2 regions of the Halomonas qinghailakensis genome follow, and region 2 is predicted to be linked to the other one. Evidence: predicted binding sites of a transcription regulator. Region 2 holds the regulator's gene; the other holds the start of a gene.

Region 1 (3,418 bases), 1.3 Mb from region 2:
CATCAAGACCCCAAGCGCGTGGTGATTATTGGCGGCGGCGACTGCGGCACGTTGAAAGAAGTGTTACGTCACCCTGGCGTTGAAAAAGTGACCCAAATCGATATCGATGAAGAAGTCACTAAAGCTGCCGAGCGCTTTTTCCCAGCGCTGGTAGAAGCTAACGGTGACCCGCGTGCCGAGCTGCTGTTTGCTGATGGTGTGAAGTGGGTAGACGACGCTGCCGATGAGAGCATCGACGTGCTGATTATCGACTCTACCGACCCCGTCGGCCCCGCCGAAGGGCTGTTTAAAACCGACTTTCTAAAGCGCTGCCACCGTATTTTAAAAAATGGCGGTGTCATGGTGCAGCAGAGCGAATCGCCGCTTTACCATAGCGGCTCTATCATCCGTGAACTGCGTAACGATATGCGTGAAGCGGGCTTTGATAGCGTGGCAACGCTGCCCTTCCCACAGCCAGTGTATCCGTCTGGCTGGTGGAGCGTCACGCTGGCCGGTAAAGCTACCAGCGTTGAAAGCTTCCGCGAACAGGCTGCCGCTGAACACGAAATGCCGCTACAGTACTACACAGGTGATGCTCACCGTGGTGCACTATCGCTACCGCCTTTTATGCGTAAAGCCTTCGCATAACGCTGCGTCTGCGAATAGCCAAAAGGCCGAGCATTGCTCGGCCTTTTTTTATGGGCTTACGTTTTTGAGCTTACGTTTACTTGCCCTTTCACGTTAAGGAATAACAAATGAAAACCGTTCGTTGGTTGGGAGTAGGAATTGGTGCTTTAGTACCTGCGCTGGCTATGGCCAGCACGCTGGAAACTGTCCAAGAGCGCGATAGCGTGCGCTGTGGCGTTAACGCTGCCCAGCCAGGCTTTTCGTCATTAGATGACAATGACCAGTACCGAGGCCTGGATACCGATGTGTGCCGTGCCATTGCTGCTGCTGCGCTTGGCGACGCGTCAAAAGTAGATTTCGTGCCACTCGACTCAGTAGAGCGTTTCACCGCACTGCAGTCTGGCGAAGTCGATGTCCTATCACGCACCACTACCTGGACATCAAGCCGTGACACGACGATGGGTATGAACTTTACCGGCGTGAGTTACTACGACGGCCAGGCCTTTATGGTCGCCAGCGATCTTGGCGTGCAAAGCGCTAAAGAACTCGATGGCGCGGCAGTTTGCACCCAGTCCGGCACCACTAGCGAACTCAATCTTTCTGACTACTTCCGCGTCAACGACATGACCTATGATACCGTCGTATTTGATGCACCAGAGCAGTCGATTGCAGGCTTTGAAGCAGGCCGTTGCGATGTTTTAAGCTCTGATGCCTCCCAGCTTTATGCTCAGCGGATGCAGCTTGCTGACCCCGACATGGCGGTAGTACTCCCTGAAATCATCTCGAAAGAACCACTCGGCCCAGCCGTCCGTCAAAATGACGACCAATGGTTCAATCTTGTGAAGTGGTCACTGTTTGCCATGCTAAACGCGGAAGAGCTTGGCGTCACGCAAGCTAATGTGGATGAGCAACTCACCTCGGAAAATCCTGATGTCATGCGCCTGCTTGGTCAAGATGGTGACTTTGGTGAATCAATGGGCGTCAACACCGATTGGGCCTACCAAATCATCAAGCAGGTGGGTAACTACGCTGATATCTATGACCGCAATGTCGGTGCCAACTCAGACTTCAAGATTGCCAGAGGCTTAAATGCTTTGTGGAAAGAGGGTGGGATTCAGTATGCACCGCCGATTCGTTAAGCCTGCGTGTCCTTCAAGCCTATGAATCTGCCGCACTGTATTCTTAGCATTGAGTTCTTAACAGTAAAACACACGAATTCAAGTTAACTGCAGCCTTAGCGACTACGCACCAAAATGAAGCAATCGCTAGTCGCTAAGGTCTCTTTTTGCACCAATACTTTCGTATACAGCGCGTATTTTGCGTTGAAAAGCGCTGAATTTGACGACATATCCTTTCTGGCACCTTCCTTGCTAGCTTTTAGTGTCATGCATCTGCATGCATAACGACATTAAAACGAGTAAGGGAAACGACCATGATGAATAAGAAGCACTTGGTACTGCTGGCTTCCGCTGGCGCAATTACGTTAGCCGGTGTTGCAACCGCCCACGCTGATACACTGGAAGATACACTTGAGCGCGGCGCTGTACAGTGTGGCGTCAGCGACGGCCTGCCAGGTTTCTCCGCCCCAGACGATGAAGGTAATTGGCAAGGGCTTGACGTTGACGTATGCCGTGCCGTTGCAGCAGCCGTTCTTGGCGACGCAGATGCAGTTAACTATATTTCCCTAAACGCCGTAGAGCGCTTTACGGCTCTGCAGTCTGGCGAAGTCGATGTACTGTCACGCAACACCACCTGGACCACCACCCGTGACACCACGCTAGGCCTCAACTTCACTGGCGTTAACTTCTATGATGGCCAAGGCTTTATGGTCTCCCGCGACTTGGGTATTTCCAGCGCGTCTGAACTGGACGGTGCCGCTATTTGTATTCAGTCTGGCACCACGACTGAGTTGAACCTAGCAGACTACTTCCGTGCCAACGGCATGGAATTTGACCCCATCGTTTTCGATACCTCTGAACAAACCGTTGGCGGCTTCCAGGCTGGCCGCTGCGACGTTCTCACCTCCGATACTTCCCAGCTAGCCGCACTGCGTATTCAGCTAGATGACCCGTCTGGCGCGATGATTCTGCCAGACGTTATCTCCAAAGAGCCGCTAGGCCCTGTGGTGCGTCAAGGCGACGATGTATGGTTTAACATCGTGAAGTGGTCGTTATTCGCCATGCTTAACGGCGAAGAGTATGGCGTCACCAGCGAAAATGCCGAAGAGATGCTCAGCTCTGAGAATCCTGATGTTGCCCGCCTGCTTGGCCAAGATGGCAACTACGGAGAAGGTATGGGCTTAGAAGCCGATTGGGCTTACAACATCCTGAGCCAAGTTGGTAACTACGGCGAAAGCTTTGAGCGCAATGTAGGTATGGGCTCTCCGCTTGAGATTGAACGTGGTGTTAACGCACTGTGGAACCAAGGTGGCTTCCAGTACGCACCGCCGATTCGCTAAGCGTCTCGTTTGACCCCGGCCCGCCACCCCATTCTTCCAAGGGCATCGGCGGGCCATTTGATTGACCGTCCGTATCGCGGAGACGCCTTCCATGTCCGTAAGTCCTAACACTCGTCCCGCTGGCCACAAGCCGCCGTTTTGGCGAGATCGCGCCAAACGTGCGCTTATTTTCCAGCTACTCCTCGTCGCCGCTGTGGCAGCCTTTCTGCTCTACATTGTCGGTAATGTCCAAGACAACTTATCCGCACGTGGCATCACCACCGGGTTTGGTTTCTTAGGCAACACCGCAGGCTTTGGGATTGTACAGAGTCTGATCGACTACTCCTCTCAGAGCACTTATGGCCGCACTTTCCT
Region 2 (3,418 bases):
ATGATCACCAGTTGCATAGATTTTCTCTTGGCATGCCAATCAAAATGGGGATAAACGTTAGTTTAGCGTGTAGTGCTTAGCGGTGGGCCATCTAGGTAACAGGCTGCTCGCGTATTTTCGCTGTGATGAGTTCTAAAAGCTCACGCTGGCTTGTGGATTTACGCAGTTGTTGACGTGTGTCGACGTTATTCATAATAGACGCCACTTGACCTAATAATGCTAAGTGGGTGTCGTCTGCCTCTTCAGGCACCAATAGCACGAATACAAGATCGACTGGATCACCATCAATAGCATCAAAATCTACCGGCTCAGCAAGCTTTAAAAAGCCAGCGATGGGCGAGCTGCAATGAGGGCTACGTGCATGAGGAATAGCAACTCCGTTGCCTATTCCTGTGCTTCCTAGGCGTTCGCGTCCAATAAGACGGCTAAACACTTCTTGGCTGTCTAAACTTGGGATGTTTTGTGCAATGAAGGTGCTGAAAAACTCCAGCACCCTCTTTTTACTGCCCCCAGGAACGTCATAGAGAACGCGCTCTGGGGGGAGGATAGTTTCCAACGTCATTGAATTAACGCACGCCTGCGCCTTGGGCGCGAGCTTGTGCTTTTTCCTTATGTTTAACGAGTTGACGATCAATTTTGTCTGCTAGCGCATCAATGGCTGCATACATGTCATTATCTAATGCTTCTGCGTGTAGGTCTGCACCGGCAGCATGCAGCGTGCAGGCAGCTTGCTGGCGCTCCTTTTCAACAGATAAGGTCACTTGTACGGTAGTAATATTGTCGTAATGGCGCTCAACGCGTTCCAGCTTTTCATTAACATAGTCACGCAAGGCGTCAGTCAGTTCTACGTGATGACCAGTGATATTTACTTGCATTGACGTGCTCCTTATCCGTCGGACTGTTCTTCGATTGTAACCCTTTTTGCGCTATTGCAAAGCCCTTAAACAGACTTTGTCTCTTTAGCGCTGTTTTATCAGCGTAAGCGGCGACGTTCGCTGGAAGAAGGAATGCCCATCGACTCGCGATATTTGGCCACTGTACGCCTCGCTACATTAATGCCTCCCTCTTCCAAAAGCGATACAAGACGGCTGTCTGAGAGAGGTTTGCCAGGCGGTTCATCTTGCACCAGTTTTTTGATTCGTGCACGGATGGCGGTGCTAGAGTGGCTGTCACCTCCGTCTTGCCCGCTCACTTGGCTGGAAAAGAAGTATTTGAGTTCAAATACGCCGCGCGGGGTATGGATATATTTCTGGGTGGTGACCCTGGAAATAGTAGATTCATGCATTTCCACAGCGTCTGCGATATCCGCTAAAATTAACGGCTTCATAGCTTCTTCGCCGTGTTCCAGAAAGCCTATCTGGCGAGCGATAATTTCTCGGCCAACACGCAGTAGCGTATCGTTTCGGCTTGAGAGGCTCTTGATTAGCCAGCGCGCTTCCTGAAGGTGCTCCTTTAAAAACTGGTTATCCTGGCTTTTGTCAGCCCGTTTGATAAGACTTGCGTAGTCAGGCTGAATACGCAGTCGTGGCAGTGCTTCTGGGTTTAGTTCCAGGTGCCAGCCTTCGTTGTCATGGCGAACCACTAGGTCTGGCGTTACATAGCTGTCATCGGTGTCTCCAAATGCGCTGCCTGGGCGAGGATCAAGGCTGCGGATCAAACGAATTACATCATCTAGCTGATCATCACCCAAGCTTAAACGTCGCTTTAACAAACGCACATCATCCTTACCGAGCGCTTCAAGAAATTGACGCACTAGCCTCTTGGCAGGCATAAGCAGCGGTGTATCTTCCGGTAGTGAGGCGAGCTGCAACATTAAACATTCGCGCAGATCACGAGCAAATACGCCGGTGGGTTCAAACTGTTGAAGACGCAGTAAGGTTGTTTCAACTTCACGCTGGCTAAGCCCTTCATGACCTTGGGCCTTAAGCCCCTCGCGGATGTCATTGAGGGGCTGAGTTAGATAGCCATTAGCATCCAGAGCATCTATAAGGCTTTCTGCGATGGCATGGTCGCGAGAGGAGAAATCCGTCATGGCGAGCTGCCAAAGTAGGTGGCCATGTAAGCTTTGACCAGCGGCTTGACGTTCAAAATCAGGCCCCTCGCCGCCGCTGCTATGGTTGCCTAGATCCTGATAAGTGTCTGACCAGTCACTATCAGTGGAGAGTTCGTTAGGAATGCTGTCGGACCATTCCGTTTCCTGGGGTTCACTAACAGCCTGTTCGCCGAATTCGTCTTCCTGCTCAAGCATTGGGTTGGCATCAAGTGCTTGCTGAATTTCTTGACGAAGGTCCAATGTTGATAGCTGCAGCAGGGCAATCGCCTGCTGCAGCTGGGGTGTCATGGTCAGCTGTGTGCCGATACGCAATTGAAGAGAAGCTTTCATGACCATCTGAGAACCACTCGTTTATCAGAAAGCTCCACCCTAGTGCGAGTTATGGTTTGGTGCAAGTGCAATAAGCATGCCACAGACACAATTTTTCAGGCAGGTGGTTGTTTACAGGCGAAAATCAGCACCTAAATAAACATCTCTTACCTTTTGGTTGTTGAGAATTTCTTGTGGCGGGCCGCTAGCGATGATGTGACCGTCGCCAACAATATAGGCGATATCGCAAATATCCAGCGTTTCTCGCACATTGTGGTCAGTAATCAATACGCCTATATGACGTTTTTTAAGTGCTCGGATAATTGCTTTAATGTCGCCTACTGAGATCGGATCGACGCCAGCGAACGGCTCGTCAAGCAAAATAAAGGCAGGTTCTGTTGCGAGGGAGCGAGCAATCTCAACACGTCTACGCTCTCCACCTGAAAGGCTCATACCTAAATTGTCGCGAATGTGGGTGATATGAAAATCTTCCAGTAGCGTCTCAAGACGTTGTTCGCGGGCGCTGTGATCAAGTGCTTTACGAGTCTCCAAGATTGCCATGATGTTATCGGCAACGGATAGTTTGCGAAAAATAGAGGCTTCTTGAGGCAGATAGCCAATCCCTGCCATGGCGCGCTCGTGCATAGGAGCATGCGTTAAATCAAGCCCATCAATGCCTACTTTTCCTGCATCAGACTTTACTAGGCCGACAATCATATAAAACGATGTTGTTTTGCCTGCGCCGTTAGGGCCAAGCAAACCGACGACGCTGCCTTGAGAGATCTCTAAATTTATGTCCTTAACCACGCGACGGCGTTTATAGCTTTTGGCTAAGTGATGGGCATAGAGTGTTTTTATCGGCGCCTCTTCGAATGTTGGTTTTGATGATGTGGTCTGAGGTGCTGGCTCTGCGCTATTTGTCGCCACTGGGCGCTCCCTATTGTTCTGGCTGAAGCGTCATTCGGATACGTTGTGGCTCACCGCCACTCACGTCAGAGCGGGCCTGAACCACGCCTTGGTCAATGAAATACTCTAATCGGCCGCCCTGAAAACGAT

The links. The regulator sigma-54, encoded in region 2, starts transcription at its own class of promoters, with help from an activator protein. The targets are predictions, from matches to a motif close to TGGCACNNNNNTTGCTNT.
Region 1: M0220_RS09125 (amino acid ABC transporter substrate-binding protein) is a predicted target of sigma-54. The motif match lies at 1,963-1,980, and genes of this name have one in related genera.

Annotation. Positions count from the first base shown of each region.
Region 1 is NZ_CP096973.1:1,928,949-1,932,366, reverse strand. Features, by position in the region: gene speE (polyamine aminopropyltransferase) at 1-627, shown strand, start outside; gene M0220_RS09130 (amino acid ABC transporter substrate-binding protein) at 735-1,745, shown strand; gene M0220_RS09125 (amino acid ABC transporter substrate-binding protein) at 2,039-3,064, shown strand; gene M0220_RS09120 (amino acid ABC transporter permease) at 3,156-3,418, shown strand, end outside.
Region 2 is NZ_CP096973.1:3,242,245-3,245,662, forward strand. Features, by position in the region: gene rapZ (RNase adapter RapZ) at 1-17, opposite strand, end outside; gene ptsN (PTS IIA-like nitrogen regulatory protein PtsN) at 92-562, opposite strand; gene hpf (ribosome hibernation-promoting factor, HPF/YfiA family) at 567-875, opposite strand; gene M0220_RS14715 (RNA polymerase factor sigma-54) at 974-2,389, opposite strand; gene lptB (LPS export ABC transporter ATP-binding protein) at 2,495-3,220, opposite strand; gene lptA (lipopolysaccharide transport periplasmic protein LptA) at 3,300-3,418, opposite strand, start outside.